DNA from 2 places in the Paenibacillus sp. FSL R5-0810 genome. Region 2 is predicted to be linked to the other one. Evidence: predicted binding sites of a transcription regulator. Region 2 holds the regulator's gene; the other holds the start of a gene.
The links. The regulator CtsR, encoded in region 2, represses protease genes until heat stress. The targets are predictions, from matches to a motif close to ATGGTCAATAAAGGTCAAACA.
Positions count from the first base shown of each region.

Region 1: a site for CtsR is predicted at 4,024-4,044, ahead of clpP (ATP-dependent Clp endopeptidase proteolytic subunit ClpP). Genes of this name have one in related genera too.

Region 1 is NZ_JBBOCF010000001.1:4,914,846-4,922,036, forward strand. It holds gene MKX76_RS21770 (phosphoglycerate kinase) at 78-1,259, opposite strand; gene gap (type I glyceraldehyde-3-phosphate dehydrogenase) at 1,454-2,458, opposite strand; gene MKX76_RS21780 (sugar-binding transcriptional regulator) at 2,577-3,620, opposite strand; tRNA gene MKX76_RS21785 (tRNA-Arg) at 3,884-3,958, shown strand; gene clpP (ATP-dependent Clp endopeptidase proteolytic subunit ClpP) at 4,123-4,719, shown strand; gene MKX76_RS21795 (hypothetical protein) at 4,859-5,305, shown strand; gene MKX76_RS21800 (PdaC/SigV domain-containing protein) at 5,601-6,671, opposite strand; gene tnpA (IS200/IS605 family transposase) at 7,130-7,191, opposite strand, start outside.
Region 2 is NZ_JBBOCF010000001.1:5,871,855-5,879,045, reverse strand. It holds gene clpC (ATP-dependent protease ATP-binding subunit ClpC) at 1-1,924, opposite strand, end outside; gene MKX76_RS25885 (protein arginine kinase) at 2,129-3,196, opposite strand; gene MKX76_RS25880 (UvrB/UvrC motif-containing protein) at 3,238-3,762, opposite strand; gene MKX76_RS25875 (CtsR family transcriptional regulator) at 3,787-4,248, opposite strand; gene MKX76_RS25870 (GntR family transcriptional regulator) at 4,664-5,380, opposite strand; gene MKX76_RS25865 (PfkB family carbohydrate kinase) at 5,394-6,410, opposite strand; gene dagF (2-dehydro-3-deoxy-phosphogluconate aldolase) at 6,403-7,158, opposite strand; gene MKX76_RS25855 (DgaE family pyridoxal phosphate-dependent ammonia lyase) at 7,160-7,191, opposite strand, start outside.

The DNA.
Region 1 (7,191 bases), 960 kb from region 2:
CACTCCTTTATTCCCCCCGGTGAGCCGGGGTTCAAGCTTCTTCCACATTAGCTATCCAAAATCATTGATCTATATCTTTATTTATCGTTCAGTGCCACAACACCAGGAAGTGCTTTGCCTTCCATGAACTCAAGAGACGCACCGCCGCCGGTGGAAATATGGTCCATCTTGTCAGCGAGTCCGAATTTCTCAGCAGCTGCTGCGGAATCCCCGCCGCCGATCACCGTGTAGGCTTCCGTTTCTGCACATGCCTGTGCCACTGCACGGGTACCATGGCTGAATGGTTCGATTTCGAATACGCCCATAGGTCCGTTCCATACAACCAGCTTGGAGTTTTTAATGACTTCAGCATATTTGGCACGAGTCTTCGGTCCGATGTCAATGCCTTCCCAATCAGCCGGAATACCATCGATATTGACAATCTTGGTGTTGGCATTTGCGCTGAATTCGTCGGTAACGACGATATCTTCAGGCAGGTAGAAATTCTTGCCGAGCTGCTTCGCTTTCTCGATGAATCCGAGCGCGGCATCCAGCTTCTCTTTATCAAGCAGAGATTGGCCGATTTCATGCCCTTGCGCCTTGAGGAAGGTATACGTCAATCCGCCGCCGATGATCACGTTGTCGGCAATGTTCAGCAGGTTGTCGATGACATCGATTTTGTCCTTAACCTTCGAGCCGCCGATAATCGCCGTGAACGGACGATCCGGATTCGAGAGGGCTTTGCCGAGAACGGACAGCTCCTTCTCCATCAAGAGGCCGGATACGGCTGGAAGATGATGAGCAATACCTTCAGTAGATGCATGCGCACGGTGTGCTGCGCCAAACGCGTCGTTCACGAACAGATCGGCAAGCTCTGCGAACTGCTTCGCCAGCTCCGGATCATTCTTCTCTTCACCTGGATAAAAACGAACATTTTCAAGCACCAGCACGTCGCCGTTTTGCAGCTTTTCGACCTGCGCTTTTACCGCTTCCCCTACAGCTTCGTCCGCTTTTGCTACCGGCTTGCCCAGCAGCTCGGACAGACGCTCGCTCGCAGGATTCAGACGCAGCGATTCGACAACCTCGCCTTTCGGACGGCCCAAATGGCTCGCCAGGATGACCTTGGCGCCCCGCTCCACCAAATATTGAATCGTCGGCAAAGTTTCGCGAATCCGAGTGTCGTCTGTAATTTTACCATCTTCGAGCGGTACATTGAAATCGACGCGGACAAACACCCGTTTGCCGCTTACTTCTACGTCACGCACACTTTTCTTGTTCATCTCCACGTTCCTCCTAACAAAATGTTCTCCCTCGCCGGGCAGCATGCCGCTGCTCTCGTTTCTCTCTCTAATCGCCCGCCAGAGCCGGCTTCTCTCGCTACTTCCCAGTACTCTGGCATGAAAACAGGTTAAAACCATGAACCAAAGAGGAGGCCCGTAAACGGAACTCCTCTTCGATTGGTTGGCTGGATCAATTACAGACCTTTGCTTGCGATGTAAGCAGCGAGGTCAACGACACGGTTGGAATAGCCCCACTCGTTGTCATACCAGGAAACAACTTTAACCATGTTGTCGCCAACAACCATTGTGGAGAGCGCGTCGATCGTGGAAGAAGCAGGATCGCCATTGTAGTCGCTCGATACGAGCGGCTCGTCGGAGTAGTTCAGGATGCCTTTCAATGGACCCTCAGCAGCTGCTTTCAGCGCTGCGTTAACTTCTTCTTGCGTAACGTTCTTGGACAGCTCAACAACGAGGTCCGTTACGGAAACGTTCTTCGTAGGTACGCGCATTGCCATACCGTTCAGCTTGCCTTTCAATTGCGGCAGAACCAGGCTAACCGCTTTAGCAGCACCTGTTGTGGAAGGAATGATGTTCTCTGCAGCTGCACGAGCACGACGCAGGTCTTTGTGCGGAAGGTCAAGCACTTGCTGGTCGTTCGTGTAGGAGTGAACGGTAGTCATCATACCTTTCACGATGCCGAACTTCTCGTCGAGAACTTTAGCGAATGGAGCCAAGCAGTTGGTTGTACAAGAAGCGTTGGAGATGATGGTGTGGTTAGCAGCATCGTATTTCTCTTCGTTAACGCCCATAACGATAGTGATATCCTCGTCCGTAGCTGGAGCGGAGATAATAACTTTCTTAGCGCCGCCTTTCAGGTGAGCGGAAGCTTTCTCTTTCGCTGTGAAGATACCCGTGGACTCAACAACGATTTCTACGCCGTACTCAGCCCAAGGCAATGCTTCAGGGTTGCGCTCAGCAAATACTTTGATCTCACGGCCGTTTACAACCAGTGCGCCTTCTTTAGCTTCAACGGTTGCATTCAGTCTTCCGTGAGTCGTGTCATATTTCAAAAGGTGAGCCAGCGTGCTTACGTCCGTCAAATCGTTGATTGCAACGATTTCTACTTCGCTGTTGTTCAGCGCAGCACGGAACACGTTGCGTCCAATACGTCCAAAACCGTTAATACCTACTTTAACCATGAGTAGTTCCCTCCATATTTGTAAAATTAATATATTCAAGACCGACCGTTAAGCCGATCAAGACAACGGGATAAAGAATAACGAGGCCTTGCACCTGTATGCTTGCCGGACCTTAAGGTTACGATGCCGCTGCATCGATCTCCTTCTCTACCTCCAGCGCAGCCGCCTCATCCGTAACGAGGATATCCTCGTGCCCGAATTTCAGCACGGCATGAATCGCTTTGCCTTTGCTTCGGCCGCCGGCAATGCCAATGATCGTCTCCGTCTGCATGATGTCCTCCAGCCGGAGCCCGAGAGTCAGCATCTTGTGGACAACCGCGCCTTCCTCGCTGAAGTAGTATCCGAAGGATTCGGCAATCGCCCCATCCTGCTGGAGGCTGCGGATCGAGTCCTCGTCCAGCTTGCGTCTTCTGGCCATTTCCATCGCGTCGCCGATCCCGTGGATAATGATCCGGGAACGTCGGATGACATCCACAATCTCCTGGATGTGCTGATCCTGCACTAGGGATTGATAGGCATCCTCGCTAAGGAGATCAGGCACGTGCAGCAGACGATATTCGGCACCCACGCGCTTTGCCATCTTGGAAGCAATCGTGTTGGCCTGAATTTCCATGCTCTCTCCGAGACCGCCGCGTGCGGGCACAAACCATGTGCCTTTCAGAGGCCCTGCCGCAAGCGGTGACATCTGCTCCGCGACTTCGGCGAGCGTGGATCCACCCGTGACGGCGATCGTATCGCCGTTCTCGACGAAGCTTAGCAGTGTTCTTGCTCCGGCACGTCCGAGCTCGCGCTTCACTTCCGGAGAGGATTCACTGTCACCGGGAATGACGACAACCTTGCGGAGTCCGTAGGCCTTCTTGATCTTCTCCTCAAGCTCGACCAGCCCGAACAAATCCTTCATGAGCGGCTCCAGTTCTTCGAGCAGACACAGTCCTGCATGGCTGATCCGCATACCGAGCGTCTCAATCTCGATCAGTCCCTGCGCTTTCAGAAGATCGGTTTCAGCCCGCAGAACCCGTTCCGTCATCGATAAGGATGACGCCAGCGTTCGTCGGCCGACCAGCCCGGACAGCTTGATCTGATGGAGGATCGTGTACCTTCGTTTAAAGGTGTCCATCAAATCGGGCAGAAGCTGCTCTTGTATTTCTAATAGGTTACGCATGCATTCCACTCCTGCAAACTTTCGTCTCGGCTCTTCTATCGGTTGGACGTAAAATGTCCCAGGATAACCTTTTAAGTCCCACCCCTATTCTAACCAATAATGATGCAGGTTGCAAGTGTCCGAACGTATATTTCTCTGCAACCATCATTCTTATACATTATGGCCAAATCGAAACCTCTCTATATATCAAAACAATGTTTTATCCGCTCTTGTGTTTTTCTATTAGATAGGGTATAATCATCTTCGTTGCTGATTTTTTATATGCGCCCGTGGTCCAATGGATATGACGTAGGCCTCCGGAGCCTGAGATCGAGGTTCGATTCCTCGCGGGCGCGCCATCTTTAAATTTTCTCATATATGAATTACCCGAAAGTGCCCATGACGGCTCTTTTTTTTGCCCAATAGTTTGACTATCTTTGACTTTTTGATTAAAATTGTTTATCATGTGGGTAATACGGTAACAGTATTTATTAGTGATGCACTTAATGAGGAGGTTTTTCACGTGAGTTTTATACCTATGGTCGTTGAACAAAGCAACCGCGGCGAGCGGGCATACGACATCTATTCCAGATTGCTGAAAGACCGCATAATCTTCCTCGGCTCCGACGTCAATGACGTGGTCGCCAATTCCATCATTGCCCAAATGCTGTTCTTGTCGGCAGAGGATCCGGAGAAGGATATTCACCTTTACATCAATAGCCCTGGCGGTTCGATCACCGCGGGGATGGCAATATTCGATACGATGCAATTCATCAAGCCGGACGTCTCGACCATCTGTGTCGGTATGGCCGCCTCCATGGGTGCATTCCTGCTGAATGCAGGCGCTAAGGGCAAGCGCTACGCGCTGCCGAACAGCGAAATCATGATTCACCAGCCGCTTGGCGGCGCACAAGGTCAAGCAACGGATATCGAAATCCGGGCACGCCGCATTCTGAAGATGCGCGACAAGCTGAACCGTATTCTTGCCGAGCGCACCGGCCAACCGCTGGAGCGGATCGAGAAGGATACCGACCGCGACTACTTCATGACGGCTGAAGAAGCCAAAGAATACGGTCTCGTCGACCAAGTGTTGGAGAAGACGCCTTCGCAAGGACTATAAGAAGCAATACATGCAAAAGGCATGCACACGTAAAGGTGCATGCCTTTTTTCTTATGTCTGTATAGAACATAGTGACCAACCCCAATGGTTATTTCTGGTATAATTGCATTGTTGATTCCTAATATACAGGGAGGTCCTTATGATCGGCTCTAAAATATCCTTTGTTTTCATGCTCGTGCTCGTCCATCTTCCGTTTCTGATCATGAACCTGGAGCGTGCCGTTTCCGGCGCCGATCCGCATGCAATTCATGGAGTTGCCTCCATTGTTCTTGTCCTTCTGCTTCTGTTCTCCGGTTTTGTGATGGGGTATACCAATCAGACATTCTACCCCCGCTGGTTCTCGGCTTATTGGCTCGTCGGCGTGTTCTTCATGGTCGTCGGCTACTTGCTGAAGCTCTACGTCGTTCTCATTCCATTCGTCCTTCTCTACGCCGTCCCCCTTTACGGGCTCGTCCACTACACCGGTCACTCGGAGGAGACGGTTTATCCTCTTGTCCATGCGGCCGTTGGTTGGGGAGCCGGTATAATTGGTTACGGAATTGGACATTCCCGCTTCAGACGGAGGGATCCTCAACAAGCAACATGAGATTCCATCGGATCCCTTCAGGATGGATTCGTAATTGGTTCATGAGCTTGTGAATGCCCATATCCGTCTGATTAGCTATACCCAACTGTGATGCAGACCCCTCCGCCATGCCCTACGCATACAAAAATCCCTTGGCCGCTAGGCCTGAAGTTAACCTCAGGCTGCGATCCAAGGGATTTCTTTTTGTATTCCGGCACATTGTTGCATCTTTACATCACAGTGTATCAAACGGTCACAGGCCTCGCGCCCCCTAGGATTCAGTTATCCCATGGTTCAGAACCTGCGGTTCCCATCCTTATTTCCATTCCTTCAGCTTCAATTCAAATTCAGGGAAGCCGTAGGCATAAGCCGTGTATTCATACAGCTGGAAGTACAGGACCACGGCGTTATCCTTCAGATAGAATTCCGCATCTTCCGGAACTCCTTCGAATCCGCCAAGGTAGCCCCCGCCCTTCTTCAACTCGCTCAAGACGCGGTTGTCGAGCTTCTTCTTCTTGCCCTTCAGGTCGATGAAATCGCCAAGCTTCAGCAGCTTTCCATCCTTCAGGGAGAACGTGAAGCTGTTCTTGAAGGTCATGCCGTGCGCGCCGCCGAGATAGGAATAATCATGCGCCGTAACACTCAGCAAGCCGTCCTTGTTGTAGTGGACCACAAAATTGCCTTCGAAGGCATAAGGGAAGCTGTCTTCACCCGGAGGAAGCTCCTTGATGCTTTCCTCTGCGCGGGCGATCACGCTTTCCGCATGCTTTTTCAATACGCTGTTGATTTGAGTTTGGGCCTCGCCATTGCTTAGGCCGCTGACAACCGGATAACTCACAGCAGCTTCCACGCCCTGGATCGTCTTCTTCAACGTTTCCGATTTGATCGTTAGATCGCTCTGCTTCTTCGTCAAGCTGAGCGTCTTCGAGGACGGACTCCATTGTCCCTGGATCCCTAAGTATTCGCTGACCGTCTTGAACGGCAGATAGAGCCGTCCGTTGAGGATTTGACCCCCAGGCTCTCCGGCATAGAGGCCGTTGACCAACAAGCCGATTTCCTTCGAATCATACACAACGGCACTTAGTTGATGATAGCCGGCGTTCAGGGTATACGTACGGTTTTTCGAATCATATTTCAGGGGCATTCCCGCCGCATCCCGGAGTACGGTTGCAGGGATATAAGTAACTCCGTGCAGAAGGACTCCCTTCTGGGATAGGGTCTTGCCGTTCCATTTCAATGTCACTTCATTCTTCTTCGCTACGTTGTGGCTGGCGGAAACAGAGGGCTTCGAGGGGCTTGCATCGATGACCTGTCCGTTCAAGCCAAGACTTCCGAGCAGGACGCCAGTTGCAATAATTGTTGCGCATACGCGAAATTTGGAATTCATATTAGTTCCACCTTTTCCAATTTAAGTTGCCATAGTTGTTTATTACCCTCATTCATTATAAAAAATCCGGACCACCGTTTGGTAACAAGTGAATGACAATTTTGATTCCATGCTATAGGAACTACATGAAGAATATAGTCTTATAGTCTTATTTCCCCATATTTGACCAAAACTTATGAACGGGCTGCTTCCTTCACCTGATCGATCTGCGAACCGTATCTCTTTATAGTGTCTTACCACTTCAGCTGGTTCTATAACATTCAAAATCTTTGGCATATCTCATAGACCGCTGCTCCTCCGTCATGATCCCCATTCCAATCAGAACCACCCGTCAAACGGGTGGTTTGCTCTTGGGGTATAACCCCTTGTTGCCAAACTGCGCCTAAAGACGCTAGCCTGACAATAAAATTGCTCAGGCTCAGTGTAATTTGTCACTTTCACTTACCAGTTAAACTGGTTTACTTCTTCTTGTTACTGTTTTTGCTGAATGGGTCTTCATACTCTTTCACACTCAGTTTAT
Region 2 (7,191 bases):
AATCGGTCAAGCGTCCGTCCTCCAGCACCTGGAGCAGAATGTTGAACACTTCAGGATGCGCCTTCTCGATCTCATCCAGCAGGACGACGGAGTATGGCTTGCGGCGAACCTTCTCGGTCAGTTGGCCGCCTTCCTCGTAGCCCACGTATCCCGGAGGCGCTCCGACGAGACGTGCCGTGGAATGCTTCTCCATGTACTCGGACATGTCGATCCGAACGACCGCATTCTCATCGCCGAACATCGCTTCGGCAAGCGCGCGTGCAAGCTCGGTTTTACCAACGCCTGTAGGTCCAAGGAAGATGAAGGAGCCCATCGGACGCTTCGGATCTTTCAGACCTGCGCGTGCACGGCGTACCGCACGGCTGACAGCCTTAACGGCTTCTTCCTGACCGATGACGCGGCTGTGCAGAATCTCTTCGAGATTGAGCAGGCGCTCCGTCTCTTCTTCCTTCAGCTTATTCACCGGAATTCCGGTCCAGTTCGCCACGACATCGGCGATATCCTCAGGCGTAACCTCGGAATCGGTGCGGCCCTGCTTTTCCTTCCACTGATTCTTCGTAATTTCGAGCTCTTCGCGCAGCTTCTGCTCGGTATCGCGAAGTGCAGCGGCCTTTTCGAATTCCTGGCTTTGGACAGCGGCATCCTTCTCCTTGCGGATGTCTTCCAGATGCGCTTCCTGGTCTTTCAGATTCGGCGGAATCGTGTACGTATTCAAGCGTACCTTGGAGCCCGCCTCGTCGATCAGGTCGATGGCCTTATCCGGCAGGAACCGGTCCGTAATGTAACGATCGGACAGCTTCACGGCTTGCTCGATCGCCTCATCCGTAATCTTCACGCGGTGATGCGCTTCATATCTGTCACGCAGCCCGTAGAGGATCTGAATCGCTTCCTCCGGAGAAGGCTGATCCACCGTGATTGGCTGGAAGCGCCGTTCAAGGGCAGCATCCTTCTCAATATATTTGCGGTATTCATCCAGCGTCGTCGCCCCGATGCACTGCAGCTCGCCGCGCGCCAGGGACGGCTTCAGAATGTTGGAAGCGTCGATCGCGCCTTCCGCACCGCCTGCACCGATCAGCGTATGCAGCTCGTCGATGAACAGGATGATGTTGCCCGCTTGGCGGATCTCATCCATAATCTTCTTCAGCCGGTCTTCAAACTCGCCGCGGTATTTCGTGCCGGCCACGACCGAGCCCATGTCGAGGGTCATGACCCGCTTATCGCGGAGCGTTTCCGGAATTTCATTATTGATAATGCGCTGAGCCAAGCCCTCGGCGATGGCCGTTTTACCGACCCCTGGTTCCCCAATCAAAACCGGGTTGTTCTTCGTGCGGCGGCTCAGCACCTGAATGACGCGCTCAATCTCTTTGCTTCGGCCGATGACCGGATCCAGGTTGCCTTCCTTGGCAATCGCGGTCAAATCGCGGGCCAAGCTGTCCAGCGTAGGCGTGCTTACGTTTTGCGGCGTGCCGTGGTGGCTCGATACCGCCTCGCTGCTGCCGAGCAGCTGCAGCACCTGCTGGCGCGCCTTGTTCAGGCTGATGCCCAGATTGTTCAGCACGCGTGCTGCCACGCCTTCGCCCTCGCGAATCAATCCAAGCAAAATATGTTCTGTTCCAACGTAGGTGTGCCCCAGCTTGCGGGCTTCATCCATGGAAAGCTCAATAACCTTCTTTGCCCGCGGCGTGTAGGCAATATTGGTTGGCTGCTCTTGGCCGCGTCCGATCAAGGTCTCTACTTCGTCTTGGATTTTCTCAAGACCAAGCCCGAGGCCGATCAGCGCTTTAGCCGCAATGCCGTCTCCTTCGCGGATGAGTCCGAGTAAAATATGCTCTGTTCCGATATTGTTATGTCCCAGACGCACGGCTTCTTCTTGAGCCAATGCAAGCACCTTCTGAGCACGTTCCGTAAATCTGCCAAACATCATAATATTGCACCTCCACGTTTCATGTATATTTACCCTCACGAATTTCGGTGTATCGCCGCCCCGAAGGGTCGCGACGCTGCCCGATTCGCCTATTAAAAGAAACAACGGTTATATTCCATTAACCGAACCCTGGCATTTTTATCCCGGGTCAAGAAATATTCTTCCTGAAAGCCCTAGATTCCTGTCTCTTAATCAAAAGTTCATCTACGGCTTCGCAGCCAGCGTTTCCCTGATGAGCTTGGCTCTGTACATATCGCGTTCCGAAGGATTCATGCTCTCCCCGAACGTCTTTTGCAGGAAGCCCGGCTGCGTCTTCACATTAAGCTCATTCATCACCGAGCTGGCCGGACCTTCAAGCAATCCCAGATCCACACCGAGACGGACATCGGACAGCCGCTGCGCCGCTTCCTTGGAATCCATAACCGCCGCGTAGGACAGTATGCCATAGGAGCGCATCACCCGGTCCGTGATCCGCAGCTTGGATTCATTAAGAAGACGCTGTCTGGCGTTCTTCTCATGCTCAATGATCTGCAGGGCGACACTGTGAAGATTTTCAATAATCTCGGCTTCGGTCTGGCCAAGCGTAATCTGGTTGGAGATCTGGAACAGATTGCCCACAGCTTCGCTGCCCTCGCCGTAAATGCCCCGAACGGTCAAGCCCACCTGAGACACGGCCGAGAGAATCCGGTTGATCTGCTGGGTCATCACCAGCGCCGGCAGATGCATCATAACCGAGGCACGGAGGCCGGTTCCGACGTTCGTCGGACAGCTGGTCAGGTATCCCCGCTTGTCATCAAAGGCATAATCGACATGCGCTTCGAAAATATCGTCCAGCGCCGTCGCCCGCTCCCAAGCTTCTCTAACCTGAAAGCCCGGATATAAACACTGTATGCGTAGATGATCCTCTTCATTGATCATGATGCTGACGGATTCGTCCTCTGTCAAAATGACAGCGCCGTTTCGGGATTCATTGGCCAGATTGGGACTGATCAGATGCTTCTCGACAAGCACCCGTTTATCCAAATCGTCAATATCGCTCAATTTGATAACATGCAGCTCCCCGAAATCGTTCAGCCGCTCCCTATCCTTGATGACGCTGATCAGGCGCTCTAGCACTTCGCTCGACTGCTGATTCGTCGCCAGCAGCGGGAAAGGAAGCTGCTGCAGATTGCGCGCCACCCTGACACGGGTGCTGATGACAATGTCGGAATCCTGACCATTCCCGCGCATCCATTCGCTCAGCGCCGTATCGGTAAACCGGTGATTAGACATCACGCATTCCTCCTAGCTAAAAGTGCATCATCATAAGTTCCTCATCCTTGGGCGATATTTCGCTCAAGCTCGCGGATCCGGTCCCGAATCTCGGCGGCCGTTTCAAACTCCTCCTGCACGATCCGGAACTGAAGCTCCTTCTTCAGCTCCTCAATCTTGCGCTTGAGCTGAATGACACCGCCGGTCCGCTTCGGCACCTTGCCGACATGGGACGTATTGCCATGCACTCGCTTGAACAGCGGATCCAGGCGATCCGAGAAATATTTATAACACGAGCTGCAGCCGAAACGGCCAAGCTTGCTGAATTGGGAATACGTCATGCCGCATTCCTCGCAGCGCAGTGTCTGCGCCGGCTTGGCTCCCGCATTCTGGCCCTTGCCGGAAGGATCCAGATCCAGGAGCCCTGACAGCAAACTGTGTATAGAAAAACCATTCGACGTCCCGGGGATCAATTCCCCTTTTTCACGGGCACAAGATTCACAAAAATGAAATTCGGTCTTCTCGCCATTCACGATTTTCGTAAAATGCAATGTCGCTGGTCGTTTACCACATTCCTGGCATATCATACTCCATGCCCTCCTTACACAGACTCACTTACCTAACAAAGCAATAAGCATGGCCTTCATGATTCTCGCACGGAGCTCATCCCGGTAAGGAAGCTTCACATTGAGGCAATCCCTCGAAATGGCGGCCCGCATCAAGCTGGCCTCTCGTTTGTTCAAGAACCTTGACTCCTCCAGCTGGTAGATCAGCCCTTCCGCGACCGTCTGGTCGATCCGGCTGCCGATCGTATGATGCAGATGCTGGTGGAGTGCGGAATGCTGGGGAAGCTCGATCCGCTGGATGCGGATATAACCGCCGCCTCCGCGCTTGCTCTCGACGAGAAAGCCCTTCTCCAGCGTAAATCTGGTGCTGATGACATAGTTGATCTGGGAAGGAACGCAGGAGAACTGCTCCGCCAGATCGTTCCGTTGAATTTCAACGGTTCCCTCCGGGCTTTCCTGCAAAATGCTCTTGAGGTATTGTTCGATAATATCAGAGATATTACGCATGGTCTGTTCATCCTCCACTGTTTGAAACGATAAGACGGATTGTGATCTTACACGTCCGCACAGAGTCATACCTTTAAATTTTAACCATAATCAAAATCAGCGAACCCTGCCCGTTGACTTTGACTTTCTTTGACTTTAATCTCATTATAGCATAACTTTAAAATTTGCCAAGGGGGGGCCACAAAATTTTCGCGCCGGTCTGTTATTCGTAGTCTGCCCATTTTTTCTCACCCTTATAGCCACAGCCCCGCAGGAATTTTGCCTCTTCGAGCGCCTTCCAAGCCTGCCCTTAATCCCCACAACGCGCGCCCGCAACTCGAGGCTATAGAAAAAAGCAGCCTGTCCCGGTTCCCCGGCCATAAGGCTGCTCTTCCCTGACTTTATTCCTTTCGAGCCTTCCCGCTGCGCCCTGTCTTTACGCGTCGTAGCTGATTAAATAATGCTGAAGCTCTGTATTGTAATAACCAATACTGTATTCAATAATCGTCCCCGCACCGTCGTAAGAGGATCTTAGCCGCTTGAGAAGCGGCGTGCCCGGGCTGACGCCAAGCAGACCCGCCATCTCTTCATCCGCTACGGCCGCCAGAAAACGGTCACGGAAATTCTCCAGCGTAATCTGGCTTTCTTCAATCCGGTCATAAAGGGAAGGGAGCTCGCCAGGCCCAAAATCCCCTCCCATATCGACAAGCGGCGAAACATAATGCGTATAGTGAATGTAGGGCTGCCCGTCCAGCAGGTACAACCGCTCGATGCGAAGGCATTTTTCGCCGAATTTTTCATACATCTCGCTATCCGGCTCGTGAAACACCCATTCGGTCTTCAGATGGCGCTTCTGAATCTGATGCCCTTCCTCGACCAGAATCTCGGTAAACAGCTTGCCCTTGGAAAGCTTCGAGAACGAGGTGTTGCGGGTTACAATCGTCCCTACCCCGCTGCGTTTCTCGACATAGCCCTCCTGGTGCAGCTCCTGAATCGCATTGCGCACGGTCATCTTGCTGACGTTGAATTCCTGCTCCAGCTGCGGCTCAGAAGGAATATGGGTTCCCAAAGGATACACCCCATGCAGGATCCGGTCCTTGATGATCTTCTTGATCTGAAGATACAGCGGACCGTTCTTACGCGTGATCGACATACGTTCGTTCACCTTACCTTTCCACATCCGACCTATGATCACCCATTGCTCGCAGAATGTCAAGCTCTCCTGCTGTCGGCGTATCTCCAGGTACCGTGTGGGCCAGCATGGCTGCCGCTGCCGCGAATTCAACGGTCTGTACAGGATCATATCCCTGCAGCAGGCCATGGATCACGCCGCTGGCATAAGCATCCCCCGCTCCGATCCGATCATAAACGGAGAAGGTCAACGTTCTCGAAAAATGAAAAGCTCCATCCTTATACAAATATCCCTTCAGGGAATGGGTATTGTCTCCATTAATATGGCGGTGGGTGCCGGAAAGGGCGGAAATGCCGTACGTCTCCGCTACCTTCGGTATCAGCTCCCCGAGCTGCTCCGCCCGGTCTTCCCGCTTCGTTTCCATCCCGAGAATATAAAGCGCATCCTTCTCATTCATGAAGACGATATCCGCAAGGGACAGCATCTCCTCATAATGCGGCTTGGCAAAAGCATAGCCGTCCGCGCCCCACAGGGATGGCCGGTAGTTGCAGTCGAACACCACCGTGCCGCCGTTAGCCTTCACTTCCCGGGCCAAGGTCTTCATCTGCCCCCGGACATTCTCGTTCATGGAAAGCGTGATTCCGCAAAAGTGGATCACATCGATGCTCCGGGCAATCGCCGAAAAATCATACATCGCAGGGTCCGCCGTATTAAAACTGCTCCCCAGCCGGTCCGTATAAGTGACCCGTCCGGGCCGAACGCCAAAGCCATTCTCCAAAAAATACATGCCGACGTACTTGCCGCCGCGGCTAATGAAGGAGGTGTCGATTCCCAGCTTGCGTAGATACGCAATCGCCGCATCGCCGAGCGGGTTATCCGGCAGCGTACTGACCAAATAACCGGCATGCCCAAGCCTTCCAAGGGCCGAAGCGATATTAACGCCGGTCCCCGAGAAGGAATAGTTCAGGCTGCTCTCTTGCGCCAAGGAGGCATAGCCCGGCACCTGCAGCCGCATCATGACCTCGCCGAATGCCGCAATCACCTTAGGCATATTGATCAACCAACGCTTTTAACGTCTGATGAAGCTCCTGCACATCGCTGACAATCGTATCGCCGCTCGCCGAATCGATGATCGAGGAGTATACATGCGGGATCACCTGGCGCACGCCGGCTTCCAGCGCGATCCGGACGATCGCTTCGAAATTGTCTTTGTCGATCCCGCCCGTCGGCTCGAGGGCGAAATCCTCTTCCGCACACGCCTTGGCCACTGCCCGGTATTCCTCTTCCAGCTTCAAGCCTTGCATCGGGAAGTATTTAAGCGCATTGCCGCCCATGTCGCGTACCAGGGCAATCGCCGCCTTCACGGGAACGATCGCTTTGTCCGTACCCGCCGCACTCGCCGGCCCCGTCGAAATATTAACGTAGCCTGCTTGGCCGGACGGGGAAACAAGGCTGTTGATCCAGCCGTCCTGACCGTTCAGATTGGCGCGCGTCGCGCCGACTGCCGGGAACACCTGATTGATGTGAGTTCCAGGGTAGCTCTTCACGATTTCCGCCACGACGGCCGCCTGGCGGTTGTCGCCTGCGCCTAGCCCGATCGACACGGCATCCTCAATCGCCGCGCCGTACTCCTTCATGGCAATGACCGCTTCCTGCGCGCTCGGGTAATTTTTCGAAAGCACGCCGACCAGGACATGCCCTTCCGCTGCTTCAAAGACGTCTTTGGCATTCTGGATGCTGCCTGCCAGCACATTCAATGCCGTGCGGTTTTTATATAATCGTTTCTCCATGTTCGACATGTTATTTTCCCCCTGCAATCTGCTGAATTCTTG